Regions from separate parts of the Pseudomonas fulva genome, predicted to be linked through region 2. Evidence: predicted binding sites of a transcription regulator. Region 2 holds the regulator's gene; each other region holds the start of a gene.
What was found. The regulator FliA, encoded in region 2, starts transcription of late flagellar genes. The targets are predictions, from matches to a motif close to CTAAAGTTTNNNNNNNNNNNGCCGNTAA.

Region 1 (7,780 bases), 2.4 Mb from region 2:
ACGAGGGCAAGGGCGCGCCGCTGGCCAGCAGCAGCCCCGGCACGAACAGCAGGTTCAGCCACCACCACCAGCGCGACAGGCCCAGCCAGCGCGCCAGGCTGGCGCAGAGCAGGCCGTGCAGCAAACCGGCGGCCAAAGGACTGGCACGCCACTCCAATAGCCGGGCAGCAGCAATGATCGCCACGCCCATGGCCAGGGTGACCACCAGCTGGATAAGCAAGGCCAATAAGGCAGGATAGCGTTCGCCCAGGCGGTGCAACGCGCGATAAGAAGCAGCCATGCCGACAGGGCTCGCTGGAAGACGGTTGGGCAGTCTAGCATCCGCAAATTGCCGCTTCTTCAGGCATGCTAGAATCGCTGCCATTTCAAGCGCAGCACGACTCGGAAGCCCCATGGCCAAACGCCAACTCAACCGCCGGCAAAACTGGCGCATCGAAAAGATCCAGGGTGAACGCGCCGCACGCGCCGCCAAGCGCGAATCGCGCATGGTGGAAACCCTGGAAGGGGGCGACCTGGGCCCGGAGCAGACCGGCCTGGTGATCGCCCACTTCGGCGTGCAGGTGGAAGTCGAGGCCACCGACGGCGAGCTCGACGGCCAGGTGTTCCGCTGTTACCTGCGCGCCAACCTGCCGACGCTGGTCACCGGCGACCGCGTGGTGTGGCGCCCGGGCAACCAGGGCAATGGCGTGATCGTCGCCCAGTTGCCCCGCGACACCGAGCTGTGCCGCCCGGATACCCGTGGCCAGCTGAAGCCGGTGGCGGCCAACGTCGATTTGATCGTCATCGTCTTTGCGCCACTGCCCGAGCCCCATGCCAACCTGATCGACCGCTACCTGGTCGCCGCCGAGCACGCCGGCATTCGCCCGCTGCTGCTGCTCAACAAGGCCGACCTGATCGACGCGCAGAACGAAACCGCCCTCAATGCCCTGCTCGGCGTCTATCGCCAGCTGGGTTACCCACTGCTGGAAGTCTCGGCACTGGAAGGCGACGGCATGGAGCAGCTCAAGAAGCAGCTCGACGGCAACATCAGCGTGTTCGTGGGCCAGTCGGGCGTCGGCAAGTCGTCGCTGGTCAACAGCCTGCTGCCGGGCGTCGACACCCGGGTCGGCGCGCTGTCGGAACTGACCGGCAAGGGCACCCACACCACCACCACCGCGCGCCTGTTCCATTTCCCCGGCGGCGGCCAGCTGATCGACTCACCGGGCATCCGCGAGTTCGGCCTCGGCCACGTCAGCCGTGACGATGTGGAGGCGGGTTTCATCGAGTTCGCCGACCTGCTCGGCCATTGCCGCTTCCGCGACTGCAAGCACGACCGCGAGCCCGGCTGCGCGCTACTTAAGGCGCTTGAAGAGGGGCGGATTCAACCGCAGCGGATGAACAGCTACCGGCACATCCTGGCCAGCCTGCCGGAACCGGAGTACTGATCGGCCGGCACGCCGGAGCGCTGGCCGATCACTCGGCCGGCTGATCCACCTTCAGCGCGCCATCCTCGAAGATATTCAGCCGTTCGCGCAACTGGTCATTGGACAGCGGCTCGCCGGCTGGCGCTGCCCCTGCGCCACCCGCCGGTGCGGGATCGGGCGCCAGCGCGCCGCCGCTCTGCTCGCCCTCGATGTCGCGCTGCGCCTTCTTGTTCAGCACCACGATATCGATACGCCGGTTGACCGGGTTGAACGGATCGTCACGGTCGAACAGTGCCGACGACGCATAGCCGACCACCCTCGCCACCTGGGCGTCGTCGTAGCCCGCCGCGATCAGCACGCGCCGCGCCGCGTTGGCGCGGTTGGCCGACAATTCCCAGTTGCCGAAGCCACCCGCCCCGGCAAAAGGCTTGGCATCGGTATGCCCGCTGATGCTGATCTTGTTGGGTACCGCCTTGATGGTGTCGGTCAGGGCGAACAGGATGTCCTCGAAATACGGCTGCAACTGCGCGCTGCCGAGGGCGAACATCGGCCGGTTCTCGGCGTCGACGATCTGGATGCGCAGGCCGTCCTGGGTGATCTCGAAGAGAATCTGATCCTTGAAGCGCTGCAACTGCGGGTCCAGTTCGACCTTGTTCTGCAACTCCTGCAACAGCAACTCCAGGCGCTCGCGCTCGACCTCCTCGGCCTTGGCTTCGGCCTGCTCGGCATCCAGCTCGGCGGGGTCCTTGGGATCGGTATCGGCCTGGTCGCCCGGTGATTCCTGGGGCTGCTCGTTGAGGGTGCGGTCCGGCGACGGCGTCGGCGAGCCACCCAGATCGATCACGTAGGGGCTGGCGCTCTCGGAAAAGCCGATGGGGTCCTTGAAGTAACCGGAAATCAGCTTTTTCTGCTCGGGGGTGGCCGAGGACATCAGCCACATCACCATGAAGAAGGCCATCATCGCCGTGGCGAAGTCGGCAAAGGCGATCTTCCAGGCGCCACCGTGGTGGCCGCCGGCAACCTTTTTGACCCGTTTGACGATAATCGGCTGGTTGTTTTCCATGGTACTTAGCTTCCGCGCATGGCCTGTTCAAGCTCGCTGAAGCTTGGGCGATGCGCCGGATACAGGGTCTTGCGCGAAAACTCCACGGCCAGCGTCGGCGGCATGCCGGAGGCGGATGCCACCAGGCCGGCCTTGATGGCCTCGTAGACGTTCAACTCTTCCTTGGCGTCGTGCTCGAGGGCACCGGCCAGCGGGCCGAAGAAGCCGTAGGAGGCGAGAATGCCGAGAAAGGTACCGACCAGCGCGGTGCCGACCTTTTCACCGATCTGGGCGTTATCCGCTTCGGCCAGGATCGACATGGTGATCACGATCCCCAGTACCGCGGCAACGATCCCCATCGCCGGCATGCCGTCGGCGACCTTCGCCACGGCGTGGGCAGGATGCTCCAGCTCCTCCTTGAGGCCCACCAGTTCCATGTCGAACAGGCCTTCCAGCTCATGGGGCGCCATGTTGCCCGAGGACATGATGCGCAGGTAATCGCAGATGAACGCGACCATTCGCTCGTCACCCAGCACCGCCGGATACTTGCTGAAGATCGGGCTCGCCGCCGGGTCTTCGAGGTCGGCCTCAATGGCCATCATGCCCTCGCGACGCGCCTTGTTGAGGATCTCGTAGAGCAGGCGCAGCACTTCCAGATAATAGTCGTGGGTGAAGCGCGACTTGAACATCTTCAAGGACTTCTTGAAGACGGTCATGAACATGCTGCCCGGGTTGGACTGCAGGAAGGCGCCCAGGGCAGCCCCGCCGATGATCAGCACCTCGAAGGGGTGGACCAGTGCCATGATCTTGCCCCCGGACGCGACGAAACCGCCGAGTACGCAAGCGAATACAACGATGATGCCGATGATTTTGGCCATAGAAGGAAAACTTGAGCAGGTGAAAAGAAAGGGCGACCGCGCGAATCCCCTTCTACTTATCGGAAGATATGCGCCAGACTATAGTCAGTTAAGTCTAAAAAAAGCCATTCTGGCACACCCCCATGGTCGCAAGCACGCCGTTACCGCGCACCCTCGAGGCCTGGCTCAAGCAGCTGGATGGGCAGCTATTGCCCATCGCGGCCGATCATCACCAGCAGGTTCGCCGCGCCCTGGGTGACAGCCGCCGCTCGCTGCGCGAAATCGCCGACCTGATGCAGGACAGCCCGGCACTGGTGCTCAGCGTGCTGCGCGAGGCCAACAGCAAGGGTAGCGCCCTGGGTGAAGCGGCAGAAAGCCTGGAAACGGCACTGACCCGCCTGGGCCTCAAGCGCGCCGAAGAGTTGCTGGCTCGCCTGCCCGCCCGGGCGCTCGCCGACATCCCCGTGCCGCTTCGGCAGATCCAGCTGATCAGCCAGCACGCCGCCTACCAGGCCAATGGCTTGTTCGCCGCACGCCTGGCGCGCCTGTGGCAGGAAATCCACTGGGGCAGCCTGCTGTTTCTGTCGCCGGTGTGGGCCCTGCTGGCCGCCCACCCCCATCTGTTCGAGGCCTGGGAACAGCGGGTGCTGATAGACGGCAAGCCGCCGGTCAAGGTCGAGCGCGACATGCTCGGCGTTTCGCTGTTCGACTTGTGCCTGGCGCTGGCCGAGCGCTGGCGGCTGCCGGCCTGGATCGTCCAGGGCTATCGCCTGCTTATCGATGACCGTCGGCTGCTGGGCAAGGCCCTGTACCTGGCGCGTCGCCATGATGAGCCGCTGCGCCAGCAGCAGGAGCTGGACGCCGACCCGGCCCTGCAGCGCTGGCTCACCCAGCCCGCCAACAGCATCCTGCTGGCCAACGTGATCGCCGTATCGGCCCACAACGCCTGGAGCGGCATCCACACCAGGCGCTGGCACGGGCTCAACAGCCTGTACCTGCAGTTGCCGCTGGCCGACCTGCAACAGCAGATCCACCAGAACGCGGCGCACAGCGCACGGCAGCTGGATACCGTCGGTCTCTGGCACCCCGCCGAAGCCCTGCTGTGGCCGTGGCATGCCCGCCACTTTCAACCGCGCAAGCCGGCGCCCGCGCCGCAGGTGGCTGACTGGCGGCAACTGTGCACCCAACTGCTCGCCCAGCCCTCGGCATTCAACAATGTGCAGCAACTCACCACCTGCGCCCGCCAGGCGGTGCAGGCCGCCGGCATGTCACGGGTGGTGATGCTGCTCGCCGACCGCACCCACACGCGCCTGCAGCTGCAGCAGCACGCCGGCGTGGCCGCCAGCGCCAGCGGCCTGACCCTCGACCCGGCGCAAAGCCAGGTGCTGCGTCGCCTGCTGCAGAAGCCCGCGCAACTGCGCCTGACACCGGCCAATATCGCGCAATTTTCCGCCCTGCTGCCCGGCGACCTGAAAGCCCTGCTGCCCAGCGAACACCTGCTGATTCGCTCCCTGGCCAGCAACGAACGGGTGGTGATGCTGCTGTTCGCCGACCAGGGTGGCCAGCCGATCGGCGACACCGTCGTGCAGGCTTTCACCAAGACCACGCAATGCATCGAGCGCGCGCTGGACACCTTCAGCAAACGTCAGCGTTGAGCACCGCCGTTTTCCGCCATTCTTCTGCGCTACAATCGCGCTCTCAATTCCGCCAACGAGGCCTGTATGACAGCCTTCGACGAACTGCCGCTGGTCATCGAGCCGGCGGATCTCGCCCCGCGACTGCAAGCGCCCGAGCTGATCCTGGTCGACCTGAGCAGCCACTCGCGTTATCTGGACGGCCACATTCCCGGTGCCCGCTTCGTCGACGGCAAACGCACCCAGTCCGGCAAGCCGCCGGCACTCGGCCTGCTGCCCGACCAGGCGCAGCTCGAGCAGCTGTTCAGCGAGCTGGGCCATCACCCACAAGCGACCTACGTGGTCTACGACGACGAGGGTGGTGGCTGGGCCGGTCGGTTCATCTGGCTGCTGGACGTGATCGGTCACTCGCGTTATCACTTCCTCAATGGCGGCCTGACGGCCTGGGAAGCCGAAGACCGGCCGCTGAGCCAGGACACGCCTGCGCCGCAACGCACGCCGGTCTCGCTGTCGCTCAGCGAGGAGCCGACGGCCAGCGCCAGCTACCTGCAGTCGCGCCTGGGCGCCGCCGACCTGGCCATCTGGGACGCACGCTCGGCCGAAGAGTACCGCGGCGAAAAGGTGCAGGCAGCTCGGGGTGGGCACATCCCCGGCGCGATCAACTTCGAGTGGACCGCCGGCATGGACCCCGCCCGCGGCCTGCGCATTCGCCAGAACATCGCCGAACTGCTCGCGCAGCGCGGGTTGAGCGCCGACAAGGAAATCATCACCCACTGCCAGAGCCATCGCCGCTCCGGCTTCACCTACCTGGTCGCCAAGGCCCTGGGCTACCCGCGGGTCAAGGCCTACGCCGGCTCCTGGGGCGAGTGGGGCAACCTGCCCGACACACCTGTCGAACGTTGAGCTCGACCTGACTGTCCATTCTCATATGCCCGGCATGCATCGCCGGGCAGCCAAGGAATAACGATGAAAGAACGCCTGTTTATCCTCAGCCAGCACCTGACCCCGCACCACCTGCTGTCGCGCCTGATCGGCTGCGCCGCGGAGTGCCGCGCTGCCTGGTTCAAGAATCGCCTGATCGGCTGGTTCGCCAGGCAGTACCAGGTCGACATGAGCGAGGCACAGGTCGAAGACCTCACCGCCTACGAGCACTTCAACGCCTTCTTCACCCGTGCCCTGAAAGAAGGCGCGCGGCCGCTGGACAACCAGCCCGGTGCCGTTCTGTGCCCCGCCGACGGTGCGATCAGCCAGCTGGGCCGCATCGAACATGGCCGGGTGTTCCAGGCCAAGGGCCACAGCTACAGCGTGACCGAACTGCTGGGCGGCGACAGCGCGCGCGCCGCCCCCTTCATGGGCGGCGACTTCGCCACCGTGTACCTGTCGCCCAAGGACTATCACCGCGTGCACATGCCGCTGGCCGGCACCCTGCGCGAGATGATCTACGTGCCGGGCCGGCTGTTCTCGGTGAACCAGACCACCGCGGAAAACGTACCCGAGCTGTTCGCCCGCAACGAGCGCGTGGTGTGCCTGTTCGACACCGAACGCGGGCCGATGGCCGTGGTGCTGGTCGGCGCGATGATCGTCGCCTCCATCGAAACCGTATGGGCCGGGCTGATCACGCCGCCCAAGCGCGAGTTGAAGACCGTGCGCTACGACGAAGCCGCGCGGGCACCGATCAGCCTGGAAAAAGGCGCCGAGCTGGGCCGCTTCAAACTGGGTTCCACGGCTATCGTGCTGTTCGGCCCCGAGCAGGTGAAATGGGCCGAGGAACTGGGTGCCAACAGCCCGGTGCGCATGGGCCAACTGCTCGGCCAGTGAACCGCGCCCCCGTCCCGCAGCCCCGGCCCGTGGCGCGGCAAAGGCTGCGATGATGGCCGGATGCTGCTAGAGTCGCTTCACCCCTAACGAATGAATCGCTCGAATGCTGGCGCTGGAGTAACGAAGCTAGATGGATAAACAGAGCCCCCACCTTTTGCTCCGCGTCCCGACGCCGACCAAGCAGGGCCTGACTTTCTGCGACGCCACGCCACGCGACCTGAAACGCTGGATCGCCGGCCTGCCCAAGGCCAATATCGGCGAAACCGCCCGGCAGCTGTACCAGGCGCTGATCGAGCTCAACCAGTTGCTGACCCCGTCTGACAACCGCATCCAGTTGCTCGAGCTGCTGCGCCCCGAGGTGTATTTCGTCTGCCAGCACCTGGAGCGCCACTTTCTCAACCAGGCCATCGTGCTCGATGAGCGCCCGCGCAAGGTCGCCAACCTCTGCCAGGCGCTGCAGAACCACCTGGCCATCGGCTACAAGTTGATCATCTCGCGCCTGGCCGCGCAGCCGAATCGCGAGCGCAACGCGCTGCTCGGCATGGCCCTGCAGCGGGCCGTGCACAGCCTCAACGGCCCGTTGATCCGTACCAGCCAGCTGTATTGCCCGGTGCCCGAAGGCCTCTGGCTGGAGCTGCACCAGCTCTACCTGATCGCCCGGCGCCACGAGCTGCACAAGGTGGTGATTCGCGACCCGCTGGCCCGCCATACCCAAGGGCTGAGCGTCGAACAGGGTTACATCGTCGCCCTGCTGATCGGTTGCTCGCGCTGCAACCAGATGCGCCAGAGCGCCATCGCCCGCCTCGCCGAAGCGCTGGAGGCCTGGAGCACGCTGGTCAACCTGCAGGCCGGCGGCCAGCCGAGCAGCATCTTTGCCGTGGCGCCGCAGCTGGATGGCCCGCCCCGCTACACTTCGCTGTTCCAGCCGAGCGAGCTGCAGGGCGCCCTGGGTATCGATCCGACCCCGCTGGTCAACGCCATCAAGGATCACCTGGCGCTGCTCCCCGAAGAGCGTCCCCGCTCGCG
Region 2 (7,780 bases):
ACTGCTACGGCAGGCGCGACGAACTGGCCCTTGCCATGCAACTGGTCGAGCAGCGCCTCGAATTCGTCATCGGTGATTTCGTCGCCCGGCGTTGCCGCAGCCGCGGGCTCGGCGGCCGGCGTTGCGACCGGCTCGGCAGCCGGTGCCACGGCAGGCGCGACGAACTGGCCCTTGCCGTGCAGTTGATCGAGCAGCGCTTCGAATTCGTCGTCGGTGATTTCATCGCCCGGCGCGGCAGCCGCCGGCTCCGCGGCCGCCACCGGCGCAGCGGCCGGTGCCGCGAACTGGCCCTTGCCGTGCAGCTGGTCGAGCAGCGACTCGAACTCGTCATCGGTGATTTCGTCGGTCGAGGCGCTGGCTGGCGCTGGCGATTCATCGCCCAGGGCATCGAGCAATTGCTCGAATTCGCGGTCAGAGATATCTGCCGAAGGCTCGACTGCGGCCGCAACGGGTTCTGCAGGCGCCGGTTCCGGCTCGGCCGCCACTGCTGCAGGCGCAGGCTCTGGCTCGGCACCACCCGGCTCGGCCAGGCGCGAGAGCGCAGCCAGCAGCTGCGGCGAGGCAGGCGTCAGTTCCACCCGCTCACGCACTTCGGCGAACATGCCGTTGACGGCGTCCAGCGCTTCGAGCACCACGTCCATCAGTTCGGCGTCCACACGGCGCTCGCCCTTGCGCAGGATGTCGAACACGTTCTCGGCAATATGGCAGCACTCCACCAGCTCATTGAGCTGCAGGAAGCCGGCACCACCTTTTACCGTGTGAAACCCTCGGAAAATCGCATTGAGCAGGTTCATATCGTCCGGGCGGCTTTCCAGCTCCACCAACTGCTCGGACAATTGCTCGAGAATTTCGCCGGCCTCTACCAGGAAATCCTGGAGGATTTCTTCATCGGCGCCGAAGCTCATATGACGTGCTCCTAAAAACCCAGACTGGACAGCAAATCGTCGACGTCGTCTTGGTTAGAGGCGACGTCATCACGCTTATCGGCATGAATCTGCGGACCTTCACCGCGGGACGGATTTTTTTCTTTGTTCTGCTCGGCACGCAGCTCTTCGTGGTTGTGATCGATACCGGCGAAGCGATCGACCTGGCTGGCCATCAGCACCAGTTTCAGAAGATTGCTCTCGACCTCGGTCACCAACTGGGTGACGCGCTTGATCACCTGGCCGGTCAGGTCCTGGTAATCCTGCGCCAGCAGAATGTCGTTGAGATGCCCCGACAACTTGCTGGTGTCGCGCTGGCTGCGCGCCAGGAACAGCTCGATGCGCTTGGCCAGTTCACGGAACGCCTCGGCGCTCATTTCGCGGCGCATGAAACGGCCCCAATCCTCGGCGAGCGAATCGGCCTCGCTGCTCAGGTCGTTGACCAGCGGCGCACTCTGCTCGACCAGGTCCATGGTGCGGTTGGCCGCACGCTCGGTCATGGTGACCACATAGTTCAGGCGCTCGGTCGCATCGGCGATCTGCGAGACTTCCTTGGCATGCGGTACCCGGGGATCGAGCTGAAAGTTGACGATCGCGTTGTGCAACTCGCGAGTGAGCTTGCCGACTTCGAGGTAAAGACCCCGGTCGCGCGCCTTGTTCAGTTCGTTGATCAGCTGTACGGCTTCGCCAAAGTTGCCCTGTTCGAGGCTGTCGACCAGTTGGCGGGCATTGCTTTTCAGGGTCGACTCGAGGTCAACCTCGTTAGATTCATGGTGTTCCATAACAACCTCGCGGCAGACATCAGCCGTTAACCCGCTCGAAGATTTTCTCGATCTTTTCCTTGAGCACCTGAGCGGTGAACGGCTTGACTACATAGCCATTCACACCGGCTTGCGCGGCCTCGATGATCTGATCGCGTTTGGCTTCCGCCGTGACCATCAGCACAGGCAGGTGCTTGAGTCGCTCGTCGGCACGCACCGCGCGCAACAGGTCGATGCCCGTCATGCCCGGCATGTTCCAGTCGGTTACCAGAAAATCGAAGCTGCCGCTCTGCAGCATCGGCAACGCGGTGGTGCCGTCGTCAGCCTCTGCCGTGTTGGTGAACCCCAGATCACGCAAGAGGTTCTTGATGATCCGTCGCATCGTCGAGAAATCATCGACGATGAGGATTTTCATGTTCTTGTCCAAGTCGACCTCCGTACAGTCCTAAAACGCCTGCAACCTTGTGCAGCGCTTATTAATCGTGAAACCGGCCTGGCTGAACGCCGCAACCCATGCGCTCGGCTTTGCTGCGTTCACTGTGTGCCCCGCCCTGCTGTCCTGCATTTACCACAAGGACTGGCTCGACCAACTCCAACCCCTGAACAAATTCCTATGCGCGCCATTCCCCCAGCCGCGCTCGCAAACGCGCGGCACACTGGCTATGCAGCTGGCTGACCCGCGACTCACTCACCCCCAGTACCTCGCCGATTTCCTTGAGGTTCAGCTCCTCGTCGTAATACAGCGACAACACCAGCCGCTCACGCTCCGGCAGATTACTGATGGCATCGGCCAACGCGGCCTGGAAACGGGTGTCTTCCAGCTCATGCGATGGCCCGTGATGCAGGGAACTCGTGTCTTCCTGCAGGCCGCCGTTCTCGCCTTCCTGCAAGAGGTCGTCGAAACTGAACAGGCGGCTGCCCAAAGTGTCGCCAAGAATGCCGTAGTAATCTTCGAGACTCAATTGGAGTTCGGCAGCAACCTCGTGATCTTTAGCGTCACGACCGGTTCTGGCCTCAATTTTTCGTATCGCATCACTGACCATGCGGCTGTTGCGGTGCACCGAGCGTGGCGCCCAGTCACCCTTGCGCACTTCGTCGAGCATGGCGCCGCGGATGCGAATGCCGGCAAAGGTTTCGAAACTGGCACCCTTGCCGGCGTCGTACTTACGCGACGCCTCGAGCAAGCCGATCATGCCGGCCTGGATCAGATCGTCGACCTGCACGTTGGCCGGCAGGCGGGCCAACAGGTGGTAGGCGATACGTTTTACCAGCGGCGCGTGGCGCTCGATCAACTGATGCTGTGAATCTCGTGCTGTTGCCTTGCTGTACATTCGGAGTCCAGAGGCTGTCGTCATACAGCCGTGTCTGCAGTCGGTTGTTGCACCAGGCGCTCCACGAAAAACTCCAGATGGCCACGCGGGTTGGCCGGCAAGGGCCATGCATCGACCTTCTGGGCAATCGCCTTGAACGCCAGCGCGCACTTCGAACGAGGGAACGCCTCATACACCGCACGTTGTTTCTGTACGGCCTTGCGAACCGATTCGTCGTAGGGCACCGCGCCGACATACTGCAGCGCGACATCCAGAAAACGGTCGGTCACCTTGGTCAGCTTAGCAAACAGATTGCGGCCTTCCTGGGGGCTGTGCGCCATGTTGGCGAGCACCCGGAAACGGCTCATGCCGTGGTCGCGATTAAGCAGTTTGATCAACGCGTAGGCATCGGTGATGGAGGTCGGTTCATCGCACACCACCACCAGCACTTCCTGGGCCGCGCGCACGAAGCTGACCACCGAGTCGCCGATGCCGGCAGCGGTGTCGACGATCAGCACGTCGAGGTTGTCACTGATGTCGCTGAAGGCCTGGATCAGGCCGGCATGCTGCATGGGCGTGAGCTGCACCATGGCCTGGGTGCCGGAGGCCGCGGGCACGATGCGAATGCCACCGGGGCCCTGCAAAACCACGTCGCGCAGATCGCATTGGCCGTCGATGACGTCGGCCAGGGTGCGTTTGGCGGTCAGGCCGAGCAACACGTCGACGTTGGCCAGGCCAAGGTCGGCATCCATGAGCATGACGCGCCGACCGAGATCGGCGAGCGCCAGTGACAAATTCACCGACACATTGGTCTTGCCAACGCCGCCTTTGCCGCCGGTCACCGCGATCACCTGTACGGGATGCATACCCATGTTATCTATACACCTTATCTAACTTCACTGTGGGCCCTGGGGCCATTGTGCGCTGTCGCGGCGAGCACGACCAGCGCTTCGCCACACTCAACCCGTTCAACCGGCCTGCCTGGCCGGGTTCTGATAAAGCCCGGCGAACATGTCGGCCATGGTGTCTTCGCTCGGCTCGTCCGGCGCCTGCAGCCCGACGGCGCGGCTGACCAGCTGGTGGCTGCGCGGCACGTGCACGTCATCCGGGATGCGCGGACCATCCGCCAGGTAGGCTACCGGCAGGCGGTGGCCAATAGCCAGGCCCAAGACCTCGCCCATGCTGGCCGCCTCGTCCAGTTTACTCAGAATGCAGCCGGCCAGCCCACAACGCTTGTAGCTGTGATAGGCCGCCTTGAGCACCTGGGCCTGGCTGGTGGCGGCCAGTACCAGGTAATTGCGGGCATTGACGCCGCGACTGGCCAGCGCCTCGAGTTGCATGCGCAGCGCCGGATCGTTGGCGGGCAGGCCGGCGGTGTCGATCAGCACCACGCGCTTGCGCGCCAACGGCGCCAGGGCCTGGGTCAGCGACTGACCGGGGTCGACCTGGGTCACCGAGACGCCAAGAATCCGTCCCAGGGTCTTGAGCTGCTCCTGGGCACCGATGCGGTAGCTGTCCATGCTCACCAGGGCGATGCTGGCGGCACCATACTTGAGTACGTAGCGAGCGGCCAGCTTGGCCAGGGTGGTGGTCTTGCCCATGCCGGCCGGGCCGACCAGGGCGATCACACCGCCCTCTTCCATCGGCTCCTGCTTGGGCGTCTGGATCGAGTGGGCGAGGTGCGCCAGCACCATGCGCCAGGCCTGACGCTGATCGCCGATCGAGGCCACGCGCTCGAGCAGCGTGCGCGCCAGCTCGGCGGGCAGCCCCATACGCTGCAGGCGACGCCACAAGGTGGCCTGCTGTGGACGCCGGGCCTGCATCTGCCCCCAGGCCATGGAACCCATCTGCATTTCGATCAACTCACGCAGGCCATGCAGTTCGGAGCGCATGGAATCCAGCGCCGACTGATCGACCGAGGCCGCAGCCGGCTTCTGCTGCTGGCGCTGCAACACGGCATCGAGGCTGTCGGCGGACGGCGCGGCAGGCGCCGCGCCAAACAGCTGACGGTCCTTGCCGGCATCGGCCTGGCTGCGCGTGGTCAACTCGGCATGGGCCGAAGCAATCTTCGACTGGGTCTTGCGCAGCTCGGCTTCCAGCGCGGGGTTGGCCTGCCGCGCCGGTACCGGCGGAGCCTGATAATCGAGCGCAGCCGTCAATTCCACACCACCGGCCACGCGGCGGTTGGCGATGATGGTCGCATCGGCGCCCAGCTCATCGCGCACCAGCTTCATGGCTTGGCGCATATCGGCAGCGAAAAAGCGTTTGACCTGCATGGCCCGTACCCTCGATTAGTTCTGCCCCACCGTCGCAACGATGGTGACCTGCTTGTTGTCCGGAATTTCCTGGTACGCCAGAACATGCATGCTCGGGACGGCCAACCGGGCGAAACGCGAGAGCATTCCCCGAACCGGCCCGGCTGCCAGCAGAATCACCGGCTTGCCAAGCATCTCCTGACGCTGCGCTGCTTCCACCAGGGAACGCTGCAGCTTCTCGGCCATGCCGGGTTCGAGGAGGATGCCATCCTCGGAGCCCTGACCGGCCTTCTGAAGACTGTTTAGCAATATCTGTTCCAACCTTGGCTCAAGAGTGATCACAGGCAGCTCCGGCTCTAGTCCCACGATGTTTTGCACGATGGCGCGGGACAGCGCGACCCGAACTGCCGCAACCATGGCGGCGGGATCTTGACTCCTTGGTGCGACATTGGCGATGGCCTCGGCGATGGTGCGGATATCACGCACCGGCACCTGCTCCTGGAGCAGCGCCTGCAGCACCTTGAGCAGGGTCGACAGGGAAATCAGCCCCGGCACCAGCTCCTCGGCCAGTTTCGGCGAGCTTTTCGCCAGCAGCTGCATCAGTTGCTGGACTTCTTCGTGGCCGAGCAGCTCGTGGGCATGCTTGTGCAGGATCTGATTGAGGTGCGTGGCCACCACGGTGCTGGCATCCACCACGGTGTAACCGAGCGATTGCGCCTGGTCGCGCTGGCCCGGGTCGATCCACACCGCCTCCAGGCCGAACGCCGGATCTCTGGCGGCCACTCCGTTGAGGGTGCCGAACACCTGGCCGGGGTTGATCGCCAATTCGCGATCCGGGTACACCTCGGCCTCGGCGACACTCACGCCCATCAGGGTCAGGCGGTAGGCATTGGGCTGCAGGTCGAGGTTGTCGCGGATATGCACCGATGGCATCAGGAAGCCCATCTCCTGGGAAAGCTTCTTGCGCACGCCCTTGATACGCGCCAGCAACTGGCCACCCTGGTTGCGATCGACCAGGGGAATCAGCCGGTAGCCCACCTCCAGGCCGACCATGTCCACCGGCACCACGTCGTCCCAGCCAAGTTCCTTGACCTCCTGGGCGCGCTGGGCCGGCAGCAGTTCCTGCTGGCGCTGCACTTCGATGACTTCGGCTTCCTTGGTCTTGCGCTGCTTGTTGGCGATCCAGTAGGCAGCGCCAGCCGCGACCAGACCGAGGCTGATGAACGACATGTGCGGCATGCCGGGTACCAGGCCCATGGCGATCATGATCGCGGCGGATACGGCCAGGGCGCGCGGCGAGGCGAACATCTGGCGGTTGACCTGGGCGCCCATGTCCTCGGCGCTGGAAACGCGGGTGACCATGATCGCGGCGGCCGTGGACAGCAGCAGCGACGGGATCTGCGCCACCAGGCCGTCACCGATGGTCAGCAGGGTGTAGATACGCCCGGCGTCGGCGAAGCTCAGGCCGTGCTGCAGCATGCCGATCGCCATGCCGCCGATCAGGTTGATGAACAGGATCAGCAGGCCGGCGACGGCGTCGCCGCGCACGAACTTGCTGGCACCGTCCATGGAGCCGTAGAAGTCGGCTTCCTGGGCCACTTCGCTGCGCCGTTTCTTGGCTTCCACCTGATCGATCAGGCCGGCGTTGAGGTCGGCGTCGATGGCCATCTGCTTGCCGGGCATGGCGTCCAGGGTGAAACGCGCACTCACCTCGGAAATGCGCCCGGCACCCTTGGTGACCACCACGAAGTTGATGATCATGAGGATCGCGAACACCACGATACCGACCACGTAGTTGCCGCCGATCACCACCTCGCCGAAGGCCTGGATCACCTTGCCCGCGGCGTCGTGGCCGTCCTGGCCATGCAGCAGCACCACCCGGGTGGAGGCCACGTTGAGGGCCAGACGCAGCAGGGTCGCGGCCAGCAGGATGGTCGGGAACACGGCGAAATCCAGCGGCCGCAGGGCATAGATCGCCACCAGCAGCACGACGATCGACAACGCGATGCTGAAGGTGAACAGCACGTCGAGCAAGAATGGCGGGATCGGCAGCATGACCATGGCGAGCATGACCAGCAGCAGCAGCGGGATGCCGAGATTGCCTTTGCGCAGCCCGGAAAGGTTGCTGCGAACATCGCCAATCATTTGTGCGCGATCTAGTGCCACGTGGGTACCCCGACTGATTCAATCTTTTGACGTCCAGGACGTCTCTGCAGCCGGTATTGCAAGAACCTTTCCAACTCTTCGAAAGCCGCGAAACAGGCGGCTCCCTCCTAAGGCCGGGGGCCTGCCCCCGTACAGCCGCGGGACGAAAACACGAACCCCACCGGCAAAGGCCAGTCACAGCCTGTGAGCAATGGCTCCACTCAAAGACGATCCACCAAGGAGAGCACCATGAAACGTTGGATGATGGCCGCCCTGGCCAGTTGCTGCGCGGCCAGCCTGCATGCCGCTGACAAGACCGTCGAACTCAACGCTGTGGATGCCAACGGCGTCGGCAGCTCGGTGGGCAAGGTGGTGATCAGCCAGAG
Region 3 (7,780 bases), 920 kb from region 2:
TGAACTGCCGGTCGAGGATATTGGGAATGTCAGGACGTTCGACGGTGGACTTTTTGTAAGCATGAGAACCTGGCTGCTTGCTGATCAATCCCTGCTCCTTCATCAAGCCTCTAACCTTGAAGCGACCGACCTTGGTGCCTTCGTCCTTGAGCATGGCAACGATACTGCGACTACCTGCTGAGCTACGGCTTTGGCTGAACAGCTCGTTGATGCGGCTGCGCAAACTCACTCGGCGTACATCGATGCGACGCCGTCGTGCCAGATAGGCGTAGTAACACGAGCGGGGCAGTTCGAAGACCGAACACAACAGTCGAACAGGGTAATGCTTGGCCAACTGCCAAATCGACTTCAACGTCTGCGCCCGTGCTCCTCGGCCATCAAGAGCGCAGTGGCCTCCTTTAAGATTTTTTTCTCAAGCTCCAGCCGGTTGATACGGGCCTGCAGCTCCTGGATCGTCTGCTGCTCGGGCGTCAGCGCCTTGGCAGAAGGCGTAACGCCTCCACGCTCAAGCTGCAACTGGGCAACCCAGCGCCGTAATGCGGTCTCGCCCACATAGAGGGATTTGGCAGCGTCAGGGCAGCTGTAACCTTGGTCGAGCACCAAGCTGGCAGCCTCACGCTTGAAGGCGGGGGTGAAAGTACGTCGTTGTCTGCTCATCGAACACCTCTGCATGGCGATCATCTTCGCCTAAAAAAGTGTCCGGGGTTAGTAGACCACTACAGCTACCCGAACAAGTTCGTGACTGGTGAGCGCTCATGGGCACTTGGCTATAAGCCAACAGGCGAGGGCGTAGGGCCCCGTAACGCTCGCAAGTCAGCAACAGGGCAGGTGGCCAAGACCCAGGAAACTAAAGCTGTCACCCCGGCAGCGGTAGCCAGTGGAGAGGTGGTCGGCAATCGGCGAAGTGGGGTTTATCACCTGCCTAGCGGCTGCCCAAGTTATGGGCAGGTTTCAGCAAAGAACCAAGTGTCGTTCGGGTCAGAGGCCGAGGCTATAGCGTCGGGTTTTCACAAGGCGGGCAATTGTAGGTGAGCAAAAGACGTGGTTCGGAGTTTAGCCGCAGGCCGATTTGAGCTAGCCAAAAGCGCTGTGCGTGCGTGGACAAGGCTTTTGGCGATCAGGTTGCTCGCCGGTGAGATTTAGGGCGTATTGAATTTCACAGCAATCCGCCCGCAAAGCTTTCATAAAGTCGGCAGGTCAGCAGAGCGGCTCGCCGATCATCCTGCTTGCCTCGAACTAGGAGCGCACCGGTCGGCCGCCAAGTCGGCCAGACCACTGCGAATGCGTATTGATCTCGGGGGAATTTTTTCTGCAACCTTCCTAATGAGGGTCAGTCATAGCTGTACCATCAACGATGGCTTATTGCTATCCTGATGGTGGGCGCTACAGCTGAGTTCTATGCCGGCATCAGGCCGGCCTGCAAAAGAAGCCGCTGTGAGCGTCGTAAATACCAAACCTGGCCTTATGAGGTCAGTGAAAAATCATGATTATCATTGCTCCAGCCATGTGGCTGACCAGTAGGTTGCGCCTTTCTAATAAGTCGCGGCTCTCGCTGGGTTTACGATCTTGCTACGAGGTTGGCTCAACCTAAATTGAGGCTTCTCCAGTTATATCTGTTCCATTTTTGAAATATTTATGTGTGACGGCAATTCTTGCTTATCCACGCATCAGCCACTTATTGAGTCGAATGAGTATGTAAGGTTTCACCACCTACGGCCTTAATGGTCCGGATGGAGGAGGTTCGCCACGGCAGGCTGCTAATTAAAAAATCTTAGGCCTAATAAAACGTCGACGTCAAAGAACGTCTGCCCGAGGTAGCTCTACCTAACGTCTTTAATTTATGAGGTCTGCCATGCTTAAAAATGCTTCTTTGAGTGCAAAGTTGCTCCTTATTTTGATGTTACCGCTGGCGGGTTTTTTAACCTTCGCGGGAATTTTCGTTGCGCACAAGGTTGAGACTGTAGGCGCGATGGATCGCGCAGTGGCTGCTACCAGTGCGGCTAAAAACATGAGCGATGTCGTAACGACCATCCAGCGTGAGCGCGGTGCCAGTGGTGTGTTTCTGGGCAGTGCGGGCAAGACCATGCAGGACAAGCTGAAAAGCTTGCGTGAGGAAACAGACAAAGCAATGACAGTGATGCGCGCTCAGCCTACAGAGGATCTTCCGGCCCCCGACGCAATGCTGCGCGCCATGGATGATCTGACTGCGCTGCGTCAGAAAGTGGACTCGCTTGCTATAAATAATACCGAGTCAGGCGCTCAGTTCACCGATCTTATTAGAAAATTGATTGGTTTCTCTTATTCACTGGAAACCACCATCGAAGATCCTGAAATATTACGTGCGCTGAGTTCACTCAACCAGTTCTTCGACATGAAAGAACGTTCGGGTCGTGAGCGCGTCCTGCTAGGTCTAGCGTTTAATCAGAACCGTTTTGATGCACCCCTTTTGTCCCGTTTTAGCCGGAACATGGGTGAGTTCTCTGGCTATTTTGAAGCATTCCAGCGATGGGCTCCTGAAGAGTTCAAAAACAAGTTGGATGCTGTTCTCCAACAACCGGCATCCGTTGAGGTTGCTCGCCTGCAAAAGCTCGGATTTGATACCCCCTTGGGCAACCCACTAAATATCAATCCGGAACAATGGTTCAACCTTTCTACCAGTCGAATCGACATGATGGCAAAAGTTGAGTCAGAGTTGGCCCAAGTGGTCGTTGGTCTTGCTGATACCGAACGTAGCAATGCTCAAGACAGTTTGTATCTGGCAATAGTTGCCGTTATTGTGATGTTGATTGCTGTGTTGTGGCTGGCCTGGACAATTATTCACAACATCAAAATTGCAGTAGTCGACCTTAATCGAACTCTTGTCTCCCTTTCCAGGCGTGACCTGACAGCCAGAACTTCTTACACGGGCAAAGACGAGTTTGGGGAGATATCGCGCAATTTGGACAATATGGCCTTGCATATCAGCGAGGTGATCAGCGAGATCGGAGGCGCCACTGCGCAGGTCGCGACTGCGGCGGAGCAATCTTCTGCTGTGGCTCTGCAGACCAGCAATAATGTGGCACAGCAGCGTCAGGGAACCGACCAGGTGGTCACTGCTATCAGTGAGATGAGTTCAACTGTCAAAGATGTAGCACGTAGCATAAACGACGCGGCCGAGATGTCTCAGCGTGTCAATGTCAGTACGGTGCAGGGAAAGGCCGAGATCGAGAAAACCATTGGTTTGATCAAAGGACTTGAGGTGCAAGCGCATGAGACATCACAGATCATTGATGAGCTGAAGGGTGAAAGTGATTCTATCTCTTCGGTACTTGATGTGATTCGTGGTGTAGCGGAGCAGACAAACTTGCTGGCGCTGAACGCCGCTATTGAAGCCGCCCGGGCAGGTGAGCAGGGACGAGGTTTTGCGGTGGTCGCCGACGAAGTTCGTAATCTGGCGAAGAAAACTCAGGATTCTACCGTCAGCATTCAGAATATGATCGCCAACCTGCAATCCGGGTCCGAACGTGCTTCCAATTCGATGCAGGAAACGCTAGGTAAGGCTCAGGAGGGTGCGACCAACATCGTCCGCGCGGGTGAGCTTTTGGAGGAGATCGCCGAAGGCATTGCAAATATCAGCGACAGCAATATCCAAGTTGCTTCAGCCGCAGAGCAGCAGAGTCAGGTCGCCGAGGAAATCCACCGCAACGTCACCGAAATCAATACGCTGGTGATTCAGGTAAGTGCTGGTGCTGAGCAGACAGCAATCACCAGCCGTGAGCTTGCTCGACTTGCGGAGCAGCAGCAGGGGCTGGTGGGTCGGTTCCGGGTGAGCTAGCGGATAGAAAGCCTCCAGTGCGGCTCCTGCTTACAGGAGCCGCTACTCCATTGCTGAACAGGGCAGTACCAATACGACTTGAGAGCCCTTTGCAGTCAGTCTCTGCGAGGGCGATGTTTGCTTTCTCCCTCCATCAGTCGCCGACAATTTCCAGCTACGTTAACTGCTTCATACGAGCTCGGATGAGCGCGCCGCCCGGCCAAGATTGGCCTCAAAGAACTGGAAAGCTCTAGTCAATAGCGCTGGCTAGCTGGGTTGAGCGCTGAAAGTGTAGCTAAAATCGGCGAGGCTGAAGCGAAGCGGTTGCTAAAAGTCCGTTCAGCCAAAAGGCTGAACGCAAAAAAATGGCCTTGCTCAGAGTTAGCATCGCAGCGAGGTTTACCATGGCCGCACCGTCTCAGAATCGTCAAAAGCAGGGAACTCTGGATCGTAATGGCATCATCCATGTGTCGGCGGAGGGCCTGGCGATCACTTGCTATGACAAAGAAGGACATACATTAGTTAATCTCAGGTTATCCAACCTTCAGCTTCGTAATGAAACACTCATCGCAGCCGCGATCCACCATCTCTATGGAAAAGTCCGGGACGCAGAGCCATCTGAATGACCATGGCTGAGCTGGCAAGTGGTGGCTTTGATATTGTCAGGATACGGATTAGTGGGCAGTAGCGCGCCATGCGCCCATTGAGGTGCTATGCCGCGAGTGTCTGATATTTATGCTGTTGAAATCGTCAAAGCTTTTACAGAAGGGAGCGCTGCCGACGATAATGACTCATCGTGCAACCTAATGATCGGTTAAGACGTTTAAAGGTAACTGCGCCTGTTGTGCTTCTAGTGAGGGTCACATCCTGAAAAGCCTTACCCGTGAGGAGCTTGAGTCCGAGGTTGAGCGTCTGCGCGAGGCCCTCAAAGCATATCGCGCCCAGCCTGAAACGCTGGATGAAAGTAACCGTAAAGCACAAGCAGCATCCGCCCAGAACGCAGCTCGTCAGAAGGCTGTTTTCGACAGCGCTGTCGACCTCGCGATCATCCTGACCGACCCTGCCGGCACGATTACCGGCTGGAACAGCGCAGCGGTTCATGTGATGGGCTGGAGCGCGGAGGAGATGTTCGGCCAAAGCGTGGCGCGTATCTATATCGCCCAAGATCGAGACGATGGATTGGTCGAGGCCGAGATGCAGCGCGCGCTCGAGCTGGGCTATGCCTCCAATGAGCGTTGGCACCTGCGCAAGGACGGTCAGTCTATCTGGGTATCTGGCGAGACCCTGCCGCTTTACTCGGAAAAACAGACGCACCTGGGCTTCATGACGATCCTGCGCGATCGTACCAAGGAGTACGTAGACAACCGTGCGATGGAAGAAACCAAGGAGCGTTATCGCCTGGCAGCCAAGGCGACCAATGACGCTATCTGGGATTGGGATCTGACGGCCAACCATGTTCTCTGGAATGATGCGCTTGCCGATGCTTATGGCCACTCGCTAGCTGCATTGGAATCCACTGGCGACTGGTGGTTGCAGCAGATACACCCGGATGACAGGGACCGCATCTACAACTCCATCCACGCTGTCATCGATGGCGAAGGCAGCTCCTGGAGTGATGAGTATCGCTTTTATCGTCATGACGGTTCCTACGCAGAAGTGTTAGACCGTGGCCACGTCATCCGTGGCAGTGATGGCAAGGCACTGCGCATGATCGGGGCAATGCTCGACCTCACTTCCAGGCGTAAATCGGAAACGGCGCTTCGCAAGAGCGAAGAACGTTTCAGGACGATCGTGGAGACGATCGAGACGGCCTTTGCCATCGTCGAGGTCAAGTTCGATGCGCAGGATAATCCTGTCGATTACCGATTCCTTGAGGTTAACCCGGCGTTCGAGCGTGAGTCGGGAGTCAACTTGCTCGGCAAGTGGGTAACCGAGTATGCGCCGGAGCTGGAGCAGTTCTGGTTTGATACCTACGGGCATGTCGCTAAAACACGTGAGCCCCTAACTTTTGAAAGCTACGCCAACACATTCGAGCGATGGTTTGACGTCAAGGCTGTGCCAGTGGGCGACCCCTCGGAGAGACAGTTAGGCGTCTTTTTCAATGACGTGACAGCTAGGCGCAACGCACAGGAGCGCCTGCAGGTCAGTGAGGCGCTTGCCCGCGAGAATATTGAGCGCGTCCAGCTCGCATTGGCAGCAGGTGCGATCATCGGCACCTGGCATTGGCACGTACCGACTGATCGTTTCACCGTGGACAAAGCATTTGCCGAAGCCTTTGGGCTTGACCCTGCACTTGGGTTCAAGGGGCTTAGCCTTGAACAAATTATCGCGACTGTTCACCCAGATGATCGAGAGGGCGTCATTGCTGCAATCGACGACGTACTTGTCCGAGGAGGAGCTTTTTCCCATCAGTACCGTGTTAAGCGTACGGAGGGGAAATATTACTGGATTGAGGCGAATGGGCGTGTCGAGCTGGACGACGATGGCACTGCGCTGAACTTCCCAGGGGTGCTGATCGATGTTGAGGAGCGTCGAGCGCTCATGGATGAGCGAGACAGCGCGACGGCGGCGCTAAGATCGCTTAACGACACCTTGGAACAGCGCGTTGCTGAACGTACTGCAGACCTTATGCAGGCTGAGGAAAAACTGCGCCAGTCGCAAAAAATGGAAGCGGTTGGTCAGCTTACGGGTGGCCTGGCTCACGATTTCAACAATCTGCTGGCAGGGATCTCCGGGTCTTTGGAAATGATGGCTGTGCGCATCGCTCAAGGCCGAGTGGCAGAGCTGGAAAAGTATATTCTGACGGCCCAGGGCGCTTCCAGGCGCGCCGCTGCGCTGACGCACCGTCTCTTGGCGTTTTCCCGTAGGCAAACGCTCGATCCGCGCCCCACCGACGTGAATACGCTGCTGGAGGGCATGGCCGAGCTCATACAGCGTACGGTAGGCCCGAGTATCACGCTCGAGACTGTCGGAGCGACTGACATCTGGCCGGTGAAGGTCGACGCTAGCCAACTTGAAAACGCGCTGCTCAATCTGTGCATCAACGCCCGCGACGCAATGCCCAGCGGGGGGCGAATAAAGATTGAAACGGCCAACCGCTGGATGGACCGTGAAGTTGCTCGAACCCATGATCTCACCGAAGGGCAGTACCTTGCCTTGAGCGTCACCGACACGGGTGTGGGCATGACGCCCGAGGTGATCGCCAAGGCCTTCGACCCATTTTTTACGACGAAACCGATAGGGCATGGCACGGGCCTGGGTCTGTCGATGATCTATGGTTTCGCGAAACAGTCAGGTGGACAGGCACGTATCCGCTCCGAAGTGGGTGTCGGGACGACCCTGACTCTCTATCTCCCACGATACTTCGGCAGCGTGGACGCAGCGCGCGAGGAGCTCTATTCCAGTGCCGTGGAGCTTTCAGAACGCGGCGAAACGATACTCGTCGTCGATGATGAGCCGACGATTCGCATCCTGTTGGTCGAGGCGTTGAGCGAGCGAGGCTACTCGGTGATCGAGGCAGCTGATAGCGTTGCTGGCCTCAAGGTGCTGCGCTCTGATGTTCATATCGATCTGCTGATCAGCGATGTAGGTCTTCCTGGCGGTATGAATGGGCGGCAAATGGCTGATGCCGGCCGAGAGCTTCGCCCAGGTCTCAAAACACTTTTCATAACCGGGTACGCAGCAAATGCTGCCATCGGGGACGGGCATCTGCAGCCAGGGATGCAGGTGATAACCAAGCCATTCTCAGTGGACTCACTCACCACAAGGGTTCAAGAGCTAATAGATGCAGAATAGCCTGACGTCACCATGAGTTAAGGACAAAGTCCTCGCACTTACTTTTGCATACTGGACGTCCGATTATTGGTCGGTAGTGTTAAGCAGGGCGAGATGGGGGAAAAGATCTGGCTGCTTCACTAGGACTCGTAAGGTCGATTCGAGGTCAGCCAGGATGAGCGCTTTGAGCTGGACGTTGTTGTATTGATTGGT

Region 1: the regulator FliA is predicted to act here: its motif matches at 3,380-3,407, upstream of motA (flagellar motor stator protein MotA).
Region 3: the regulator FliA is predicted to act here: its motif matches at 1,696-1,723, upstream of K8U54_RS01060 (methyl-accepting chemotaxis protein).

What each region holds. Positions count from the first base shown of each region.
Region 1 is NZ_CP082928.1:1,745,974-1,753,753, forward strand. Features, by position in the region: gene K8U54_RS07840 (class I SAM-dependent methyltransferase) at 1-280, opposite strand, end outside; gene rsgA (small ribosomal subunit biogenesis GTPase RsgA) at 393-1,424, shown strand; gene motB (flagellar motor protein MotB) at 1,453-2,466, opposite strand; gene motA (flagellar motor stator protein MotA) at 2,472-3,323, opposite strand; gene K8U54_RS07860 (HDOD domain-containing protein) at 3,446-4,957, shown strand; gene K8U54_RS07865 (rhodanese-like domain-containing protein) at 5,024-5,839, shown strand; gene asd (archaetidylserine decarboxylase) at 5,897-6,754, shown strand; gene K8U54_RS07875 (molecular chaperone) at 6,885-7,780, shown strand, end outside.
Region 2 is NZ_CP082928.1:4,784,190-4,791,969, reverse strand. Features, by position in the region: gene K8U54_RS22145 (chemotaxis protein CheA) at 1-905, opposite strand, end outside; gene K8U54_RS22140 (protein phosphatase CheZ) at 917-1,705, opposite strand; gene K8U54_RS22135 (chemotaxis response regulator CheY) at 1,725-2,099, opposite strand; gene fliA (RNA polymerase sigma factor FliA) at 2,296-3,039, opposite strand; gene fleN (flagellar synthesis regulator FleN) at 3,036-3,875, opposite strand; gene flhF (flagellar biosynthesis protein FlhF) at 3,963-5,270, opposite strand; gene flhA (flagellar biosynthesis protein FlhA) at 5,286-7,394, opposite strand; gene sodC (superoxide dismutase [Cu-Zn] SodC) at 7,644-7,780, shown strand, end outside.
Region 3 is NZ_CP082928.1:264,088-271,867, reverse strand. Features, by position in the region: one part of gene K8U54_RS01065 (IS3 family transposase) at 1-396, opposite strand, end outside; one part of gene K8U54_RS01065 (IS3 family transposase) at 396-657, opposite strand; partial or broken gene K8U54_RS25270 (sunset domain-containing protein) at 886-1,032, shown strand; gene K8U54_RS01060 (methyl-accepting chemotaxis protein) at 1,898-3,814, shown strand; gene K8U54_RS01055 (hypothetical protein) at 4,198-4,419, shown strand; gene K8U54_RS01050 (PAS domain-containing hybrid sensor histidine kinase/response regulator) at 4,748-7,588, shown strand.